DNA from 3 places in the Brevibacillus composti genome. Region 3 is predicted to be linked to each of the others. Evidence: riboswitches for the same ligand, from Rfam matches in the RefSeq annotation. Region 3 holds a riboswitch; each other region holds the start of a gene.
The links. A riboswitch is a leader RNA that binds a small molecule or an ion and turns the genes downstream of it on or off. The one in region 3 is predicted to bind thiamine pyrophosphate.
Positions count from the first base shown of each region.

Region 1: linked by a shared signal. The riboswitch ahead of thiS (sulfur carrier protein ThiS) and the one ahead of thiC (phosphomethylpyrimidine synthase ThiC) in region 3 are both predicted to bind thiamine pyrophosphate.
Region 2: linked by a shared signal. The riboswitch ahead of thiO (glycine oxidase ThiO) and the one ahead of thiC (phosphomethylpyrimidine synthase ThiC) in region 3 are both predicted to bind thiamine pyrophosphate.

Region 1 covers NZ_CP066308.1:2,350,794-2,357,897, forward strand. The annotation lists gene JD108_RS12090 (ABC transporter substrate-binding protein) at 1-676, opposite strand, end outside; gene JD108_RS12095 (ABC transporter permease) at 690-1,466, opposite strand; gene JD108_RS12100 (ABC transporter ATP-binding protein) at 1,463-2,245, opposite strand; gene tenA (thiaminase II) at 2,230-2,910, opposite strand; gene JD108_RS12110 (thiazole synthase) at 2,970-3,740, opposite strand; gene thiS (sulfur carrier protein ThiS) at 3,746-3,949, opposite strand; TPP riboswitch at 4,158-4,268, opposite strand; gene kapB (kinase-associated lipoprotein KapB) at 4,304-4,687, opposite strand; gene JD108_RS12125 (alanyl-tRNA editing protein) at 4,744-5,958, opposite strand; gene JD108_RS12130 (DUF2203 domain-containing protein) at 6,056-6,442, shown strand; gene JD108_RS12135 (hypothetical protein) at 6,636-6,872, opposite strand; gene JD108_RS12140 (glycoside hydrolase family 18 protein) at 6,978-7,104, opposite strand, start outside.
Region 2 covers NZ_CP066308.1:3,720,065-3,727,168, reverse strand. The annotation lists gene JD108_RS18790 (YqkE family protein) at 15-290, shown strand; gene JD108_RS18785 (hypothetical protein) at 290-436, shown strand; gene JD108_RS18780 (hypothetical protein) at 497-676, shown strand; gene JD108_RS18775 (glucose-6-phosphate isomerase) at 917-2,308, shown strand; gene JD108_RS18770 (excisionase family DNA-binding protein) at 2,265-2,510, shown strand; TPP riboswitch at 2,577-2,689, shown strand; gene thiO (glycine oxidase ThiO) at 2,785-3,903, shown strand; gene JD108_RS18760 (hypothetical protein) at 4,009-4,908, shown strand; gene JD108_RS18755 (YugN family protein) at 5,065-5,466, shown strand; gene JD108_RS18750 (NUDIX domain-containing protein) at 5,643-6,092, shown strand; gene JD108_RS18745 (NAD kinase) at 6,268-7,068, shown strand.
Region 3 covers NZ_CP066308.1:1,529,901-1,537,004, reverse strand. The annotation lists gene JD108_RS08055 (DUF3899 domain-containing protein) at 114-533, shown strand; gene JD108_RS08050 (DUF6173 family protein) at 562-948, opposite strand; gene JD108_RS08045 (hypothetical protein) at 1,167-1,373, shown strand; gene JD108_RS22670 (VOC family protein) at 1,357-1,704, shown strand; partial or broken gene JD108_RS08035 (LysR family transcriptional regulator) at 1,753-2,274, shown strand; partial or broken gene JD108_RS08030 (thioredoxin family protein) at 2,443-2,580, opposite strand; TPP riboswitch at 2,791-2,903, shown strand; gene thiC (phosphomethylpyrimidine synthase ThiC) at 3,062-4,858, shown strand; gene JD108_RS08020 (hypothetical protein) at 4,855-5,034, shown strand; gene JD108_RS22665 (DNA alkylation repair protein) at 5,467-5,739, opposite strand; gene JD108_RS08010 (Rossmann-fold NAD(P)-binding domain-containing protein) at 5,890-6,783, shown strand; gene queE (7-carboxy-7-deazaguanine synthase QueE) at 6,890-7,104, opposite strand, start outside.

The sequences.
Region 1 (7,104 bases), 820 kb from region 3:
CACCGAAATCGCTCGGCTTGATCACATGCACAGGCACGCCGTGCTTCTCCAGGATCACCTGTTCGTGGTTGATATAGCCGCCGACGACTGCGTCCACTTTTTTCGCGGTCAGCGCCGGGATAATGTCAAAGCCGATGTCGGTAAAGGACAGGCCGGAATCGTCGCCCCCTGCTTCTTTCACTACTGTGCGCACGATCGATTCATCGAGCGGCACCGACGGATAGCCGATGTTTTTGCCGGCTAATTTCTCCGGGCTGTCCAGGCCGCTGTCTTTGCGCGTCATGATTACATTCAGCGGATGGCGGACCAGTGCCGCGATCGAGACCACCCCGATGTCCTCCGAGCGTGCCTGCACGACCTGCGGCTGATAGCTGATCGCCATATCCACCTTGCCCGCTCCCACCATCCGCAGCGGATCATTGGCATCTGACGGCATCTGCAGATTCACCTTCAGATTTTCATCCCGAAAATATCCCTGCTCTTCCGCGGCATAGAGAAAAGAATGCACCGCATTGGGGTACCAATCTAGCGCCAGGGTCAATTCGACCGGTTCCGCAGCTGCCTTCTCCGGCTGTGCGCTGCCCTCCTCTTTGCCCGGCGCTGCAGGTTGTGATCCGCATGCCGCAAGTGCGGCAGCCAGACTCATCATGATGAGTGTTTTCGTCCATTTTTTCATGGTGCTCTCCTACCTATCCATTCGATTTTCTTTTTCTATTCTTCGTTTGCGGCTTTGACCACAGCTCCAGACGCCCCGCCAGCCAGAAGAGCAGCATCCCCAAGACGGAGAGAAGCAGCACGGAGGCGAACAATGCAGGGGCCTGAAAATTGCCCGATGCCCGCCGGCCGAAATAGCCCAATCCCTCGCTGGCTCCCAGCCATTCCCCGATAGTCGCACCGGATACGCTGTAGGTCGCCGCTACCTTTAATCCGCTGAAGAAGTGCGGCAGACTGGCGGGCAGCTGTAGCTTGCGGAATATCTGCCATTTGCTGGCGCCCATCGTGCGGAGCAGATTCATCATTTCCCGGTCGCAAGCGCGCAGCCCGTCATAGGTGCTGACGACAATGGGAAAAAACGTAAACAGAATCGTTACGGCAATTTTTCCGGACAGATCATAGCCGAACCACAGGATAAAGACCGGGGACAGCGCGATGATCGGGATGGTCTGCGAGATGACGATGTAGGGATAGACCAGGCGCTCTGTCGTTTTGCTCATCGTCATCGCCAAGGCCAGCGCAATGCCGAACAGCACCGAGATGCTCAGTCCGAGCAGCACCTCTTTCAGCGTGGCCCATAAATGAATCCCCAGCAGCTGCTCCCGCAAATTCCACAGCGCGAGGAAGACCGCGCTCGGCGGCGGCAGGATGAAGACGGGCACGTCCAGCAGACGGCAGCCTGCCTCCCAGGCGAGGAGCAAGGCGCACAGGGAGATCACGAACCACAGCCCATTTCGCACCGATGCCATCATGCTCGCCCCCCTGCACTTGCCCCGTGGTGGGCGGTCTGATCGCGCAACAGCTGCCAGATCTCTTCCCGCAGAGCGTGAAACCGCGGGTGATTGCGGCTCTGCATGGACCGGGGACGCGGGACATCTACAATCAGCTCCACTGGCCGCCGGATCGGGCTGCCGGCAAGCACGATGACGCGGTCAGCCAGGAGGATCGCCTCGTCCAGGTCATGCGTGATCAGGAGCATGGTGCTGCCTGTCTGCTGCCACATGGAAAGCAGCCACTCCTGCATCTCCATGCGGGTGATTCCGTCCAATGCGCTGAAGGGTTCGTCCAGCAGCAAAAGGTCTGCGCCGGTCATCAGCGCACGCAGGAAGGAGACGCGCTGCCGCATGCCCCCGGACAGCTCCGCGGGATAGGCATCTCTCCACTCGGCCAGTCCATAGCGGGGCAATTCTTTTTCAATGCGGGCCCGAACCTCTTTTTTGGGAAGTCCTTGTATCTCGAGCGGCAAGCCGGCATTTTCGCTGACGGTCCGCCACGCCATCAATAGGTCGCGCTGCGGCATATAGCCGACCTGCCCCAACCGATTTTTTTGCACCTGGCCATCCAGGCGTATTTCGCCGCGCTCCGGCTGCAACAGCCCGGCAGCCAGTTGAAACAGCGTGCTTTTGCCGATGCCGCTCGGGCCGATCAGACTGACCAGCTCTCCCGCGCCGATCCGCAGGTCGAAGCCGTCCAGGATCGGCTTGTTTCCGTAGGAAAAGCGGACGCCGGAAAACGCTAGTTTATCTCGCACGGCCACATTTCCTCCGTGTACGCCATCTCCCAGAACAGATATTCCATGCGGGATGTGTTCAGAAAATGCTCCTCCAGGATCGCCAGCTCTGCTTCTGATTTGCCCTCCGCGAGCTGATCCATCAGATCGATCAGCCACTGTGCGAGCTGGCCGAACTCTTCCGAGCTGTAGGTGCGCACCCAATCGCCGTACCACTCATGCTCCGCCGCCCCTTCGATTCTCGCCAGTCTCTTTCCGATCTCCCAATAGCTCCAGGCGCAGGGCAGCACCGCACTCACCAGCTCAGCCAGCGTTCCCTGATGCGCCACCTTCAGCATGTAGCTAGTGTAGGCCAGCATGACAAAGCTCGGCTTGGTCTGTTCCAGCTCTTCGCGGGTAATACCGAAGCGGGCCGCATACTGGCGATGCAGATCCATCTCGAAGTTGAGCGTGGCTTCTTGAAGTGCGGCGAACCGTGAGCTGGTCGCCAGATCATGGGCTTTGGTGCTGGCGATGGCGAACATTTTCGCGTATTCAATGAGGTAGACGTAGTCCTGTTTCATGTAAAAGCGGAAGGACTCGATCGGCAGACTGCCATCCCCCAGGCCCCTGACAAATGGATGCTGGTATTTGCGTTCCCAGAGAGGCCCCACTTTTTCCAACAGACGCTGCGTAAATGTTGACAATTCACACACTCCTTTTTCCTTGGACTTGCTAAAAATTGAATAGACGTCCCTGCCGCAGGCTATTCAATCATGCCTTCCAGCGGACTGCTCGCGGAGGCATAGCGTTTTTTCGGGATGCGGCCGGCCAGAAAGCCCTTGCGCCCTGCCTCGACTCCCAGCTTCATCGCTTCGGCCATCAGCACCGGGTCATCGGCCTGTGCGACGGCGGTATTGAGCAAGACCCCGTCGGCGCCCAGCTCCAACGCCTTGGCGCAATCTGCCGGAGAGCCGATGCCGGCGTCGATAATGACAGGCACTTTGGCTTCCTCGATGATGAAGCGCAGATAGTTTTCATTGAGAATCCCTTGACCGGAACCGATCGGCGAGGCACCCGGCATGACCGCATGAACACCGACTTCTTGGAGACGGCGGGCGAGAATCGGGTCGTCATTGGTGTAGGTCAGCACGATAAAGCCTTCTTCGACCAATATGCGGGAGGCTTCCAGCGTACCGATCGGATCGGGCAAGAGGGTCTTGGGATCGCCAATCACCTCCACCTTGATCATGTCGCACAGGCCGGAAGCTTTGGCCAGGCGGGCAATGCGCACTGCCTCTTCGGCCGTGTAGGCGCCCGCGGTATTGGGCAGCAATGTGAACTTTTTCAAGTCCAGCTGTTCCAGAAAATTCGGTTCATGCGGATTTTCCAGATTCAAGCGGCGAATCGCAAAGGTCAAAATCTCCGCTTCGGAGACCTCCACCGCTTTGCTTTGAATCTCCAGATCGGAGAATTTTCCCGTCCCGAGCAGCAAGCGGGAGCGAAATTCATATGGTCCGATTTTCCATGTGTCCATCCTGATCATCCTCCACCGACAAAATGTACAATCTCAATCCGGTCGCCCGCCGCAACAGGCGTCTCCTCGTAGCGGGTACGGTCGATAATCTCTCCGTTTCGCTCGACGATCACGATCTTTTCCTGCAATTGATAGGAAGCGAGGAGCTCGCGAATATTCGTGATCGCCGCGGCCAGCTCCACGCCCTTGCCGTTCAGTTGAACAAGCATAATCCCCCTCCTTCTCTTCACAAATCCGTCATGCGGGGACGAAAAAAGGCTTCTCCTCCTGCGCCATGACGCAAACAGAAGGAAGAAGCCGTGTATACGGTACACCCGAGGCGGATAAAAAAAACCATCCGCCCCGGATGGTTTTGGTTGCTCATCTGCCTATGCCGAACGCCGGGCCCATGTACAGGCGCCGACAACGACGTGATCGCTGATAGCTGATACCTCTTCCTCCGCTGGCATGACCCAGGTCAGGTTCAACGGTCAGTAACGCATTCGTTACAATCTCAGCCGATTTTGCCCGGCCCCCGTTTGGTATTGCGTGACACTATTCAATTCGCTTCCTACACTATCATGCTATTGGCCGTTTGTAAAGGTTTCCTTGTACATTTGCTCCAGCTCCACCAGGCAGCGCTCCGCCCATCGGACGGTCTTGCGAAGTTTCTCCATTTCCCGCTCCAGAGCAGCCTTCGCGGATTCCTTGTAGTCGGGCAAAGCTCCGTTATAGCGGATGACGCTTTGCGCCGGCACCATGATTTTTTCCATGTACGAGAGCGCGGGTCTCTGGTGAAAGAGCGGGACATCAACTTCCAACGGATTGTGCAGATCTCCCTGTGTCGGATATTTGGTGACCGCCATGACTTTTACCAGCAGCTTTTCACCGTGGTTCTCCAAGACCTCTGTCAGGTACTCGCCGGTCTTGTGACTTACCCGCACGATATCTCCCGGGTTCCAGGTCATCATCTGTTCTTCCCTCCAGTGTCGTATTCATCCGTCGTCAGGGCAGCTACGCTGCGTCAGGCGTTTGCTCTGCTTACCAGCAGCTGGCGGGCGTGGGCGAGCAAATCTTCCGCAGGCAATGTCGGCGCCCCACCGCCTTGAGCCATCGCCGCACTTCCTCCGCCTTTGCCATCGATGAGCGGCAGCGTCTCTTTCAGCAGTTGATTCATCTCCGCTTGGACGGCTGTCCCTCTGGCAAAGACCAGCTGCAGCTTTTCTCCTGTCGTCGCCAGCAGCACGATGGCTTGCTCTTCGCGAGAAACGATCTGTCTCGCCAGTTGCTGCAGCTCCTGCATACTGCGTCCGGCAAACGAGGCCTGCATCAGCCATTCGCCGCCAGCCAAACGCTCCGCAGACTGGAGGGCGCGCTCAGCCTCGGCGGCGAGCAATTCCGCCTCTCTCTGCTGCAAGCTCTCCTTCAGCGATTCTTTCTCCGCGAGGACACGCTCCAGCACATCGGCCAGCTCTTGCTCGCTCGTTGCAAGCAATCCCGTTACTTTCTGCAGCAGCATTTGCTTGCGGGCGTGATCGGCCAGCGCTCTCCAGCCGCAGACGAACTGGACGCGGATATTGCCGCGATGACGCTCCCAGCCGATGATCTTGATTGGCCCGACTTCTCCCGTCGAGCGCGGATGCGTGCCGCCGCATGGGTTGTAGTCAAAATCGGGGATGATTACCACCCGAACATTCTCCGTGACAGCAGGCGGTTTGGTGAGCGGCAGCGAAGCCAGCTCTTCCTCTGTGACAAATCGCGCCTCAATCTGCCGATTTTCCAGCACGATTTGATTGGCCTGCCGCTCTACCTGTTCCGCCAGCTCAGCCGACAGGGAGTCGAGCTGCACATCGATCGTGACATGCTCCCGCCCCAGATGGAAGGCCACCGTCTGGGCGTCCGCGATCTTGATAAAAGAAGCGGACAGGATATGTTGACCCGCATGCTGCTGCATCGCATCAAACCGTCGCTGCCAATCGATGCGGCCCGTGACCTTTCCGCTTCCGCCGGTGAGCGGACGATCCAGGCGATGCCGAATCTCCCCTGCTACTTCCTCCACATCGATCACGCGGCAATCTCCCAGCGTACCCGTATCGCAGGGCTGCCCGCCTCCGGTGGGGTAAAAGGCGGTATGGTCCAGCACGACATACGCGGTGCCGTCCTCTTCGGTGCCGCACCGCAGTATGGCCGCTTCAAAGGTAGTCAGATACGCGTCCTGATAGTATAATCTGTCGTTCATTGTGTCTCCTTCCTCAGCATCGCCGCACCCGGCGCACCATTCTTCCATTTCCTCCCTCCCATGCTTCCCTGTATAATGGATAGTGGAGGTGTTAGGTATGAGCAAAAAATATTTTACTATCGATGAAGCTGATCTCCTACTCCCGTATGTACGCGAAGAACTCTCCTTTTTGCAGGAGACCAAGCGCCGCTTTACCCGCATGTACCAGGAATTGCAGCAGATAAAAAAGCAGCAGCCATCCGATGAGCACGCTATTTTTACCATGGAGTGCCAGCTGGAGTTTATGGAGCTGGAGGCACAAATGCATATCCGCCAGCTCATGGATAAAGGGATTCAGGTCAAAGATATCGACATCGGTCTGTTCGACTTCCCTGCGCTGATTGACGGCGAAGAGGTTCTCCTCTGCTGGAAGGCGGGAGAACCCCGGATCACGCACTATCACGGCCTGACGGATGGCTTTTCCGGACGCAAGCCGCTGGAGTAGGGGGGCCGGCCGGAGCGGCTGTCGCCCTCTGGTTATCGCTTGCTGCCTCCGTACTGGCCTGCGCCTCCGGTTCTGGCATGCTGCCTACGGTTCTGGCCAGCCGCCCTCGTTTCTAGCCTGCTGCCTCCGGTTCTGGCCAGTCGCCCTCGTTTCTAGCCCGCTGTCTCCGGTTCTGGCCAGCCGCCCCTCGTTTCTAGCCTGCTGCCTCGACGAGCTCGGCCATTTTGGCTTCGCGCGCGCTCCGTTCTTCAGCCGATGCCAGGTCGTATTTTTTCAACAGGTGAAACAGCTCGTTCAGCCGCTCTTGCGACTGCGGCTTCTCCAGCATGCTGCGCAGCCGCTCACCAAGCTGTGCTGGCAAATAAGGGGTCTGTTCCGCGAGTTTGCCGAGGACATCCTCCGTACTGTGATTCAGTCTGCACTCTCCCATGATCTCCCACCTCCTGCTTTTGCCACCATCATACCATGTTCAGGCGCAGGAAAAAAAGCGTACAACCCTCTCGGAATGTACGCTTTTCTTACGTATATCGGTGTTTCATCTGCGCTTCCTCACACGGAAGTTCTCCTCGATCAGCAGCCAGTTTTGTGGAAAAGGCAATCCCAGCTTCCAGTAGCTGACGCCGCGCAGCCCCAACTCTTTGACCAGATTAAATTTGGCCTGG
Region 2 (7,104 bases), 2.2 Mb from region 3:
AGGAGCAATCCCTCATGGCAAAAAAACAGCGGAGGCAAAAGCCGCAAGAGTCCCGGCAGGAGCAGGCGGGACTTGCGGAAAAGACAGGCCTCAACCTCAAGGAGATGCTCAGCGAGAATGCGCTGGGCAAACTGAAGCAGTTGGAGCAGACGATGAAAAAAGAGCAGGAACGCGCTCTGCAAGCCGCAGCCGAGCAGAAAAAGCGCGAACAGGAAGAGCGGGAACGAAACAAGAGCTTTGCCGAACTGCTCGAGGATTATGAGAAAAAGGGCGGAGGTAAATACAGCTGATGACAGAGGAGAAAAACCGGGAGAAAGGGCGGCCGGATACGTCGAAAAACGGCATGCTCAAGCGCCGGGAGCTGGACGTCAGGGACGAGGCGATCAAGGAGCGGGGAAAGGGGATCCTCTCCCGGCTGGGCAAGAAGAAAAATTGAGCAGGGATTTTTAGTGCCCTTTTCCCATATACCTAGAAGAAGGGGAAAGGGGGAATCACCGTGGGGACCATCCTGCTCTTTGTCAGCGTCATCTGTGTGGCGGTGGGTACCTGGCGGTTGCTTGGCATCTACAAGGAGGGGAGACCCGGGGGAAAACTGTTGTGGTGGGTGGTAGCCAGCTTCGGAATTACGCTCTTCTTTCTCCTGAAGCTCGTCACGGATACTCCCGCCTTGTCATGAACAGCCGTAAATCGCCCCCCGCTCATGGAGGCTGGATCGTTGCTCGGAGACAGGTTATGCTCGCAAGGGAAAAAGCAGCTGCTCAATCAAGCGATGTGATTGAACAGCTGCTTTTGCTTTTTGAGAAGACGCATTAGGTAGAACCGAAAGCAGGAAAAGTGGGCTTTCCTTGGCCGAACTCTTGCTTCTCTCCATCCGTAAGATGGTAGGAAGTACGCAAGAATTCTCAGGGAGGGAGCCATGAACCAGGCACTTCGATTCGACTACTCCCATGCGTGCGAATTCATTGCGCAGCACGACTGGGATCAGCTTGCTGCTGAAGTGTGCAGGGCACATACACAGCTTCACCTCGGGACGGGGCCGGGGAGTGAGTTTCGCGGATGGCTCGATTTGCCGATTCAGCTCTGTCAGCCCGAACGGGAGCGGATCAGGCAGGCAGCGGACAAGATCCGCGCTGATTCGGATGTGCTGATCGTGATCGGGATCGGAGGATCGTATCTGGGTGCGAAGGCTGCGCTGGAAATGCTCGGTCACCACTTCAACAACCGGCTCCCTGCCGGCAGGAGAAGCGGTCCCGAGATTTATTTTGTCGGAAACAACGTAAGCTCGGTGTACCTGGTTCATCTGCTGGAACTGCTGGAGGGGAAAAATGTCTCGCTGAACGTCGTCTCCAAGTCCGGGACGACCATGGAGCCGGCGATCGCATTTCGGCTGTTTCGGGACTGGATGGTGAAAAAGTACGGGCAAGAGCAGGCGCGCACGCGCATCTATGCGACAACGGACCGGAAAAAGGGGGCGCTCCGGCAGCTTGCCGACCGTGAAGGCTACGCCAGTTTTGTCATACCGGATGACGTTGGCGGCCGTTATTCCATTTTGACGCCGGTCGGTCTTTTGCCCATGGCGGCCGGCGGGATCGACATCGACGAGCTGCTGCAGGGAGCGGCCTGCGCCAGGGAGCGCTTCGCCTCGCCCGACCTGGACCAAAATCCGTGCTATCAGTACGCAGCGGTTCGAAATCTCTTCTATCGCCAGGGGAAGCTGATCGAGATCCTGGTCAGCTACGAGCCCCGGTTCCGCTTCTTTGGAGAGTGGTGGAAGCAGTTGTTTGCGGAGTCCGAAGGCAAGGGGGGCAAGGGACTCTTCCCCGTCGCTGCCGAATACTCGGCGGATCTTCACTCCATCGGCCAATATCTGCAAGACGGCCAGCGTCACCTCTTCGAAACCGTTCTGTCGGTCCAGAAATCGGAAGTGGATGTGACGATTGCCGATGATCCCGACAATCTGGACGGCCTGCAGTACCTCGCCGGGAAAGGCATGGAATACGTCCGCGCCCGTGTCCTGCGGGGAGCGATTTTGGCACATACCGATGGCGGCGTGCCCAATCTTCTAGTGGAAATTCCGCGGATGACAGCGTATCATTTTGGTGAGCTGATCTATTTTTTTGAAAAGGCTTGTGCGATCAGCGGCTACCTCTTGGGCGTCAACCCGTTTGACCAGCCTGGCGTGGAAGCGTACAAGACCAATATGTTCGCCCTGCTCGGGCGGCCTGGCTTTGAAAAACGAAAAGCGGAATTGGAAGCGAGAATCGATGGAAACGACAAAAACCTATCTGACCGTAGCGGAGACAGCTGAATACCTGGATTTGCCAATGCCGTTTCTTCTCGAAAAAATTCGCGAGGGACGGATTCGAGCCGTTCACAACGGAGAAGAGTATCTCATCAACAAGGATCAATTCCAGCATTTTCTGGAGCAGATGAAGAAGCTGCGCGCGTTCGAGGAAGCGGAAAAGCAGGAGCCGATCCCGGAGAGCTATGATGTGAAGGATGAAGACTAGGCGTGATCTCCTTCTTGTCATGCACCGGGAGGGAGGACTATACTGAAACATGAACAGAATAGAACGAAAAGTAACTGGGGGAGTCCATCACGCTGGGCTGAGAGGACGGAAGCTGCGACCGTCGACCCTTTGCACCTGATCCAGATCATGCTGGCGCAGGGAAGTGGCTGCACGCCGGAGCTGCGAGTCCCGGCGATGCGATGGGATGCTTGGTTGTGCCCACCTTTTCCTGCCGGAGAGGGTGGGCTTTTCTGTGGAGAGAAGGAGAGAGAACATGACCGACTTCGTACTGATCGGTGGAGGCATCATTGGACTCAGTCTGGCATATGAGCTGTCGAAGCGAGGCATGGCGGTAACCGTCGTGGAGCAAGGAGAATGGGGAGGACAGGCTTCCTCTGCTGCAGCAGGCATGCTGGCGCCGCTGAAGGAATTCTCTCAGCCGGGGCCGCTGCTTGATCTCGGGATGAAATCTCTGCAGTTGTATCCAGGCTGGGCTAAGGAACTGGAGGAGACGACCGGAATCGAGGTGCAGCTATGCCGCTCGGGCGTTATGACGGTGGCATTGACAGAAGACGAAGAGCGCTCCCTGCGGCAAAAATACGAGTGGCAAAAGGAAGCCGGGTACGATGTCCACTGGATGACCGGTAAAGAGCTGCGGGAGCTGGAGCCGCTGCTCACTGAAGGGGTGACGGCGGGGATCTATTCGCCGGGGGAGGGCCATATCAACAATCGGATGCTCCTCTCGGCTCTCGTCATGGCTTGCCGGCAGCAGGGGGTCCGCCTGCTTTCGGGCTGCGCCGTGGCCGGAATGGCCTCTGAAGGGAGCCGCGTCACCGGCGTGCATACGACACAGGGGATGATTCCCGCCGCCCATACGGTGATTACAGCCGGAGCCTGGGCGGGCATGATCGCAGATTGGCTGGGGGTATCTGTGCTGGTCAGGCCGGTGCGAGGACAGGTGGCCGCCGTCTCTTCCATCGGGGTTCCCCTGCAGACCGTCATTTTTGGATCAGGCGGCTATATCACGCCCAAGCGGGATGGCAAGATTGTCCTCGGCGCCACGGAAGACGAAGCAGGCTTTCAGCGGGAGGTAACCCTGCACGGATTGACGCATGTGCTGCAAGGGGTGATCCCCTATGTGCCCGTGCTGCAATCCGCCGCCTTTTTGCAAGCCTGGGCGGGACTGCGTCCAGCTGCGGCGGACGGTCTCCCGCTGCTCGGGCCTCTTCCAGGGTGGGAGGGGGTCTTTGTGGCAGGGGGCCATTTCCGCAACGGCATACTCCTGTCTCCTGTCACCGCCGTCAGCATGTCCGATTATTTGGTGGATGGACAAGACGGGCCGCTCGCTCCTTTTTCGCCAGCCCGTTTTTTAGCGGCGAGCGATAAGAGATGACCGGGAGGATGTGAAAATAGGCTGGTCCCCTCTCGAATTTAGACACCTCCCCATAGGCTGTCGTATATGGTAATAAGGAAACGTGAGAGGGGAGGAGTTCTTCCGATGGAAGAGTCACGCAAGGAACTGTTTCATGTTGATGAGGAAGCGATCAGCATGATCAAAGATATCCGCCATACCGTGCAAAATGTCTGTCAGGAGCACGCCCGGCAGAGAGTCAGGATTGAAGCAGTGGATGGCCAGGTGTACGAGGGAGAAATCGTCGACTGGGACGACCAGAATGTCTATGTCGAGATTGAAGAAGAAGTGGATGATTGGGAGGATGAGCTCGATCTGGCGCCCGTCGTCTACAATCCGTACGGCGCTGTCAGTCCATACGGCACAGCCACACCCAATATGCAGCCGCCTTATACAGCGGTAAGTCCGTTTGCGACAGGACCGAACGCCCGTCCTAATCCGGGAGTTAGTCCGTTTACGACGGTAAGTCCATTTGCGACAGGGCCCAACGCCCGTCCCTATCCGGGAGGCAGCCCGTTTACGGCGGTTTCTCCGGAAAGCACCGCGCCTCCCTATGGTTATCCGCAGCCCTACGCCTACTGTTTTCCGTGCCAGCCCCTGATTAGCCCGCTCGAGACAGACAGAAGGCCGCCCACTAGGGTAAGTCCGGCTGAAACGGAAAGTCCCGGCTACAGCCCTTATCCACCCTACTATGCGCCTTATCCCCCGATGCCGTACGTGCCCTATCCACCGGTTTCGCCCTATCCACCGGTTTCGCCCTATCCGCCGGTTTCGCCCTATCCGCCCGTTGCACCCTATCCGCAGGTATCGCCGTTCCCGCCCTACCCGCCTGTAAGACCGCTGCCGCCGGCACCGCCGCCGGTCGTTCATCCTTTCGGCTCGTCGTCGTCTTCTTCCGGGGTGATACCGTATCGCCGTCGCCGCCGCTGCCGGAAAAAAGTGATTCCTTTGGCGCTCTTTTCCCTATTGTCGATTGCGCTGATATAGATCCCCCATCCACCATACATGGGAACAGCCTCAGCCGAACAAGCGGTTTTGAGGCTTTCTTCATGTTTTCAGCTGACGGGGTTCGCCGCCGCCGTGAGTACAACTCACCGGTTTGTCGCACACTAACGACACAAATACCGGAAAGGAAGCGATTGGATGAAAACCATTCAGAGCAGCCTGGCAGGCACGAGGGGGACTTACGGCTATTTTCGCGAGGCACTTGAGCCCGACGGCTTTACCCTGGCCAATTGGGATTACGATCAAGGGTATCTGGATAAAAAGCTGGACGATCAGGGGATGGTGTATCTGCGCATCCCCGTTCAGGTACAGGAGGGAGAGCTGGACGCAGCCGACGCCTGGCTGGAGATGGGGACACCTTTTGTCCTGAAGCACGTCTACCAACGAGACGTGGAGGAAGACATCGGCTACTACTCGGCTGTCGCTTCGGCGGTGATGAACCAGTTTCAGGAGCCGGTGGACAAGGATGACGCGGTGGAGGACCACTGGGTCCGCAAGGCAGAGGCGATCGTCCGGGACCTGGAAATCAGGTTTGAATAGAAAAGGAAAAAGCCAACGGGCCGGATGCATTGCTGCGGTCCGTTTTATTTTGCTTGGGCCCGTTTTTTAGGGAGGGAGGAGCATTTTGTTGCGATTGTCCGCATGGCATGGAGCGAGCAGGTGAGGTAAAATGGTAGCAGATGGAAAGCAAGTCTCACGGATAGGGGGGATGGGGCATGGCCTGGTATCATCCGTTGATCAGCTGGTACTGGCGCCTCAGAAAGCCTCTGACGTTGGGAGTCCGCTTGATCGTGACGGATCGGCAGAAAGGCGTGCTGCTTGTTCGCCATACCTATGTAAAGGGCTGGTATCTGCCAGGCGGGGGCGTGGAAAAGGGGGAGTCCTTTCAGGATGCAGCCAGGCGGGAGCTGTGGGAGGAGTGCAGGGCCGAAGCCAGGTCCATGACGCTTTGCCATTTGTACTACAGCGAGAGAGAAGGAAAGCGGGACTATATTGCTCTTTTCCACGTAGATGACTTTCGCCAGGAGCAGCACGAGCCAAATGATCCAGAGGTGGCTGAGTACCGCTTTTTCCCCTGGGATGGGCTGCCCCGGGAGATGACCCCTGCTACCAGCCGGCGAATTGAGGAGTTTTGCCAGCGGCACTACCCGACCGATCGATGGTGAGGGGCTGGATACATGCATCGGGTTTGCTGCTGTGTTATAGTGAAACCGTGAAAACTCGCAAAAGTCATGATCGTCAGGGGCTTTTGTTTTACTTTTAGCGCAAAGAAGGCTTCGCCGGCAGAAAAGGCTTGGCGAAGCCCCATTTGCCAACGAAAAAAGTGAGGGTGGAGGCACCATGAGAATCGCTACCGTACTGCGCAATGATGACTTTACACGGGAGGTCTGCCGGCAATTGCGGGAGAAGCTTCTCCGGCCGGGGAGCCCGTTTCGTTTTGTGGAACACCCGGATGAGGAGCCGGATATGGTCCTGTCCATCGGAGGTGACGGGACGCTCCTGGAGGCGGTCCACCAATACGGTTTTGAGCCTGCGTATGTGGGCATACATACGGGACATCTGGGGTTCTATGCCGACTGGCATCCGGACGAGCTGGATTCGTTCGTCGAGGTGCTGATGGCGGAGAACAAGCCGTATCTGGCGGAATATCCGATCGTACAGTGCCAGATCCATACCAGAGACGGACAAACCTATGACAAATGGGCGTTGAATGAGTTGGTGATTCGAAATAACTCGCTCTCCACCCTGGTAGCCTGTGTCTATATCAACGGAGACGAGTTCGAGACGTTTCGCGGCGACGGCCTGATCGTCTCGTCCCCCTCCGGCAGCACGGCGTACAACAAAGCGGTCAACGGGGCATTGGTGCACCCGTCGATCGAGGCCATCCAGCTGTCCGAGATCGCCTCGATCAACAATCAGGCGTACCGGACGGTGAACAGTTCGCTCGTCCTGCCTTGCCACCACGAAGTCGAAATCATCGTGATGAATCCGGAGATTATGATCGGACTGGATCGGGAGCAGGCAGTCTGGCAGGATGTGCGGTCGATCACCTGCCGGGTGGGAAGCCGCAAAGTGAAGTTCGCCCGCTATAAAAAAATGACGTTTTGGAGCCGGGTGCGCAAATCGTTTATCACCGGGTAGCCGCCGCGGCATGTTCAGAGAGAAAAAGAGAAGTGA
Region 3 (7,104 bases):
ATTATTCTGAATTGTCAGTCAAGTTTAATTTCAAAAAAATGCTGTTTTCTTTGGAATTTTATTTCTTTATTCTTTGACAAGATTCGAGTTTTTTCGGGAAAGGAGTGGGGTCTATGCGTAGCCAACCTCTTCGCAGCACTTTTCACATGCTCTCCAGCCTCGCCGGACCGCCCCTGTTTGCCACGCTGTATGCACTCTTTTTCGCGAATCAGCCTACGTGGCAGGGATGGGTAGACGGCCTTTCCTACGGGTCTTTGCTGGTCCTGATGGCTTGGGGCGTCCTGTTTGTGATTCACGGGGGGTTTTTTACGGCTTTTTGGCTGAGCTGCAAGCGTTTTTTCGCATCGTGGCGGCGGCAGGAAGATTTCCTGCGGCAAGTCGAAGGAACTGCTGATCCCTATATGGGGGCCGGGGACGAAAAACAGGAAAAAGCCGTGTACCAGGCGGAACCTGTTTCACACGGCTTGCTTTTATGGGCAGGTGTCGGCTATTTTTTGCTGAGCTTTCTCTGTTCACTCTCGGTCTCTCTGTAGACAAACGAGAAAGCCGGATCCGGCTCTATCATTCCGACTTGGAGAGAAACCCGATCGGCTTCTTGGGCTCAATCGGATTGACCCGCTTGACGGCCATGAGGAGAAAGCTGATTTGGGAGACATGCTGAATCAACTCCACTAACGATCCATTTTCCAGCGTTCCGTAAAAACGGATCAGACTCGGGTCGCAATAGCCCAAATGGGTGACGTGGAAGGTGATCGACTGGCCAAAGCTCACCAGGCGCATGGCCACTTGATGCTCTTCGTCCAGATTCCTGTCAAACTCGTTGATCATCGTGATCAGCCGCTGGCAAAATTGACTCGCCCGTTCGGCATCCATGCCTTCGTATGGCAAAGACAGATCCGATTCCTGATTCACGACCTGCGGCAACGGCCTGGATAGGTGGTTCATCATCGCTCGCGCCCCCCTCTCATTTGTACAGCAGCAGCTCTTGCTTCTATCCTATCATTTCTATGAAGCTCCTGGAAAGGCGGGATTTTACCCAACCAGGAGAGTTTTCAGGCAACTCTTTTTCATGCAATCCGTATAGCTGAATGAGCAAGACAGCAAATGGATCTGGAGGGGTGGCAGTGGGACTCTTTCGTCGATTTTTTTCTCGATACTCATGTCTGGTGTACATCGCAGTTGGCGATGAAGCCTATGCGCGGATCTCGGGCAAGCTGCACAACCACGGCGTTCGCTACCGGACCAAATCTCCCCTGGGAAATGTGTGGAACAACGCTTCCCACACCTTTCCTCCTCGCTCTGAAATGTTTACCTATGAATTCTATGTCATGCCGGAGGATGAGCATAAAGCCTTGCATGCCATTCACAGCTAAGACTTGCGCCACGACCTTCATCGCCCTTTTGCCGCCTGCCCCACGCCCTGTAACCGGTGCAAACAGCAGGAAATGTAAAAACGAAGCAGAACATGAAGAGTTAAGCATCGTAACAACCGGTCCCGACGAGGTCCCCGGAATCAACGGCGGCATATCGCTCGGACCGAAGGATTATCCCCATGGGATCAGAATCACGATCGAAGTCGATTCGATCGATGAGGTGATCGCCCGGGCCGTCGGGCAGGGTGCCCAGATCGTTCGGGAAAAGATTAGTTCGATGACTTCTACTTGGCCTATCTGGCTGATCCTGTCGGATTGGGGATCGGTTTGATTCAGCAAAAAAAGTAGGGTCATTGCTAGATTTTGTTTGCCTAATTGCATGGAAAGGGAGGGGCGCTGGTTGGAACTCAAGCAACTGGAGTATTTTTTAGCCCTCGCACAAGAACTGCACTTTACCAAAGCGGCCGAAAAAGTGGGGATCTCCCAGCCCTCTCTGCGTCAGCAAATCCGCATCTTGGAAGCCGAGATCGGCATGCCGCTTTTCGATCGGATCGGCAAAAAAACGGCGTTAACTGAGGCGGGACACATTCTGCGCAGCCATTCACAGCGCGTATTTCACGAGTTAGCCCAAGCCCGGGCCGCCATCCGCGAACTGCAAGGCATCCAAAGAGGGAGGCTGTCGATCGGTTCCCTGCTGACCGTCTCCCATTACCTCTTGCCTCCCGCAATTTTCTCTTTTCACGAGCAATATCCCGGCGTAGAGCTATCCGTGCTGGCTATGCGGACGGGCGACATTCGCGCCGCTCTGTTGGAAAATCAACTGGATATGGGCATTGTTTTCCTGCCCATGCTCGACGAAGAGCTGGAAAGTCACCCTTTGGCAACAGAGGAGCTGGTCCTCGCATTTCTCGGGAATAAAGAGGTTGCTGCGATTCCCTTCTCCGCTCCGATCAGAAGAGAGATCGCCTACGGCTTTGCGCACATCTTCCATGCTCGCACCAAAGTTGATGTGGTAAACGGCACCATTCAACACCAGCGCCGGCACGGATTGGACGCCGATGCGTTCCGCCTCCTCAATCTTGTCCGGCTGATCGGCGAAATGAATCACTTCTACCTCCGTTTTCGAGCGGTCCAGATACTGCAAGAGGGCTTGCTGGGCATCTACGCAAACGGTGCATCCCGCGTGATAAAACGTTGCTTTTGTCATGGTATTCTGTCCTCCTCTCGTATTTGATACAGGGGCCCCGTATCTATTACGTTAGCGGTTTGGAAAGATCGGTTCAATTTCAAATCCACTATCATTAGCATTGGGTTTTCCTATGATCCTGACATATTAACGCGGTTCGCTGCTGGAAATCCTTGCACAAATCACTTGAAACCTCTCCACATTAGGGGTATGATGGTCTCGTAATCACCAACACATACGCACGGGAGCTTGGAGATGACCAGGCTGAGAGGACGGCTACTCTGTCGTCGACCGTTGAACCTGAACTGGGTAATGCCAGCGGAGGAATTGTCTATATGACTCGAAAGGACGTTGTCTGTTTTTTCTGGATCTTTGTCCTTTTCGCTCTCGCGTCTGGCGTCGCAGGTCTTCCTGCGGCGTTTCCTTTCGTCATTGGACGCGTTTTCTTCCGCCTCCCTCAGGGTTCATGCCACGTGCAAACCATGACAAGGAGGTTTTTTTCATGTCCATGCCACAAACTTCTCCCCTGGAACTGAACACTGTCCAGCCATTCCCCGGCAGCCGCAAAGTATACGAGGTCGGCAGCCGCCCCGACATCCGCGTCCCGATGCGGGAGATTCAGCTGGAGCCGACGCGAGGTGTGTCCGGCGAAACACCCAATCCGCCCGTCCGCGTCTATGACACCAGCGGCCCCTATACTTCGGACGGCTACAAGGCCGACATCCAAAACGGCTTGCCCGCCCTGCGCGAAAAATGGATCGCCGAGCGGGCGGATACGGAGAGGTACACGGGACGGCCCGTACAACCTGCCGATGACGGCTACCGGTCTGAGGAACAGCGCGAGGCCACCCCCGTCTTCCCCCGCGCTGGCCGCATGCCGCTTCGAGCCAAACCGGGGAAAAATGTTACCCAGCTCCACTACGCACGGCGCGGCATTATCACCCCGGAGATGGAGTTCGTCGCGATCCGCGAAGGGGTGTCGGCAAAGTTCGTCCGGGACGAGATCGCCAGCGGACGCGCCATTCTCCCGGCAAACATCAATCATCCGGAGTCGGAGCCGATGATCATCGGCCGCCATTTTCACGTCAAGGTAAACGCCAATATCGGCACTTCTGCGGTCACCTCGTCGATCGCGGAAGAGGTGGAAAAGATGATGTGGGCCACCCGCTGGGGCGCCGACACGATCATGGATCTATCGACGGGCAAGCATATTCATACCACCCGGGAATGGATCATTCGCAACAGCCCAGTCCCGATTGGCACGGTCCCGATCTACCAAGCGCTGGAGAAAGTGAATGGCAAAGCCGAAGAGCTGACGTGGGAGATCTACCGCGACACGCTGATCGAGCAAGCCGAGCAAGGCGTGGACTACTTTACGATTCACGCGGGCGTGCTGCTCCGCTACATTCCGCTGACGGCCCAGCGCGTCACCGGCATCGTCTCCCGCGGCGGCTCGATTCTGGCATCATGGTGCCTGGCTCACCATCAGGAGAACTTTCTATACACCCACTTCGAAGAAATTTGTGAAATTCTCAAGGCCTACGACATCTCCATCTCGCTGGGGGACGGTTTGCGACCCGGCTCGATTGCGGACGCCAATGACGAGGCGCAGTTTGCGGAGCTCGAGACCTTGGGCGAGCTGACGAAAATCGCCTGGAAGCACGATGTGCAAGTGATGATCGAAGGACCGGGACATGTCCCGATGCATCAGATCAAGGAGAACATGGAGAAGCAGCTGGAGCTCTGCCATGAGGCGCCGTTTTACACGCTGGGACCGCTCACCACAGACATCGCTCCTGGCTACGACCACATCACGTCCGCCATCGGAGCAGCCATGATCGGCTGGTTTGGCACCGCCATGCTTTGCTATGTGACACCCAAGGAGCACCTCGGTCTTCCCAACAAGGAAGACGTGCGCAACGGGCTGATCGCCTACAAAATAGCCGCACACGCCGCCGACCTCGCCAAGGGGCATCCGCGCGCCAAGCTGCGGGACGATGCGCTGTCCAAGGCGCGATTTGAATTTCGCTGGATGGACCAGTTCAACCTCTCCCTCGACCCCGAGCGCGCCCGCGAGTATCACGACGAGACGCTGCCCGCCGAGGGTGCCAAATCGGCCCATTTCTGCTCGATGTGCGGCCCCAAGTTTTGCAGCATGAGAATTACGCAGGACATCCGGGCGTATGCGCAGGAGAATCCGGGAGCGTTGGAGGCTGTGCGGGAAGCGGGAATGCGGGAAAAGGCCAGGGAATTCCGCGAACAGGGCGGACAATTGTACAGAGGAACAGAGCGCGAATGAAGCAGCACCAGGATCCCATCCTGCTGCGCAGGGAAATGATTCGCCTCGAGTCGGCACTGGCAAAGCTTCGCGAGCAGCTCTCGGAGATCCAGAAGCATTGTTCCCACGAGTTCGAGGAGACGCCGCTCTCCCGGACCTGCCAAAAATGCCTCTGGACGGAAAGTCTCTACTACTAGCTGCCAATGGATGGCTGTGTAAAGGACGGCTGCCTATGAGATCCCTGCATCCTGCTCCATAAAGTCTGGGCCCGGCAATCGATCCTCTTTTAACTTCCCCCTCCCCCTCCATCTTCGGCAGGGGGAGTTTTTTTGGCACAAAAAAAAGAGACAGCCGTCTGCACAGTATGGCTGTCTTCGATACCCCAAAACAATTTGTGAGAGGAATTGCATTCCTTATTCTATATATCGGCCGGCGGTTGTCGCTATGAGATGGCCAAATTATGGTAAAGCTCACGCGGCCGACTAAGTCCGCGACTCTATACGCCTCCTCATCTAAGGCTGCCACATAAGTCCCAACACACATGACAAATTGGCTCATCGTATAACGCACCCGATTCCGTTCCCCATGGATGGCTTCCTCTACTCGCTTCAAAAGACGACAGTTCTCAGTCAGATCCAATCGGTCATCGGGCGTAATGGACAAGTAGTTGGCGTCATTTTCGGCTGGACACACAGGCCGGCCAAATACATCGCATCGTGATTCCCTGTATCAAAAAGGGCCAAGGCTAACGGCTGATCCTTCTTGACGTCCCTTGCCGGCTTTTTCAAATCGCCCACTTTCACTCCGTACAGCGGCTCCTTTGCACCATGCCGCAAAAGCGTTTTCTTCGTCTGTTCTGTCCCAAGTTCTTCCAACCTGTTCATAACCTCTGCGACTGTCATCAAACCACCTCCCTGTCCATTTTTCTAAGTGTATCATGCCAGTTGGCCATATATTTGAGCCGAGCAGCTTGAAAAATCAGAATCGTTCCATTATGATGAAAGACAACTTTAGTAAAAATATTTTTATCGAAAAGCGGAGAGGGGTTTCCTATGAAAAAGGCATTCGTGCTTGGCGGCACTCTATTTTTTGGCAAAAGACTGGTCCAGCATCTGCTCGACAGGGGCTGGGAGGTTACCATTGCGACACGGGGAATAGCTGCTGATCCTTTTGGCGAGCACATTCAACGGCTGATTCTGGATCGGGAAAACAAAGAGACACTTCTATCCGCTCTTGGTCATACAGACACCTACTGGGATTGCGTATTTGACCAGACCTGTTATTCCCCGCTGGAAATACGGGATGTGCTGGATGTCCTCCATGGCCGGATCGGGCACTACGTGCTTACTTCCACCATGGCCGTCTATGAGTTCGGGGTGCGCAAACAGGAAAGCGAGTATGACCCCCTCGGCTATCCCATCCACTACCGCGGCCGACGGGAGTACCCCGGACTTGAAGGGTACCGGGAAGCCAAAAGACAGGCAGAGGCTGTACTGTTCCAATCGGGAATACCGGGAACGGCGATCCGGTTTCCTCTGGTAATCGGTCCGGATGATTATACCGGCCGGTTTCAATTTCATGTCGATCGCGTCAAAACAGGAGTGCCGATCGGCATCACACGTGCCGAGGACCGGATCGGCTTTATCGACTCTGACGACGCCGCCCGTTTTCTCCTCTTTGCCGCCGAGAATAAGCTCATAGGTTCCTTCAACGCCGGTTCACCCGGAGACATCTCGTTTGCAGAACTGCTGGAGCGGATTGGCTCCCAAGCAAAAATGGACGCGCAGATCACGGCACCGGCCGACCCCGCAATCCGCTCTCCATATGATGTCGGCGGCTCTCTTTCTTTGGATGTGAGCAAAGCCTGTTCTGCAGGTTTTCAGTTCCGCCAGCTGGACGATCTCTTGAATGAGCTGATTATGCATGATCTCTTGCAATCCGAGTAAGCATGAATGCCGCTGCTTGCCTCTTCATGAAAGTTCCCCCTTACCCCCCTGAGAAAAAAGAGGAGGAGTAAGGGGGAGAAGAGGAAGCGCAGCCCGATATCCTCGGTCATACTCCGCGTTTGTTTCCCCAAATCCAGGTATGCAATTGCGGCAAAACTCTCACGTTTTTCAATGAAGGAGAGGCGATAACGGCCTCTACCAGCCATTCGTAGCGCTTCAGCAAATGCCCCAGCAAAATGTGCGGATTCCCTTCCCGCAAGTCGTCATTGCCCGGCTGCAAAAAGAAAGGAACCTCCGGGTACCGCTGGTGCACCTCTTCGG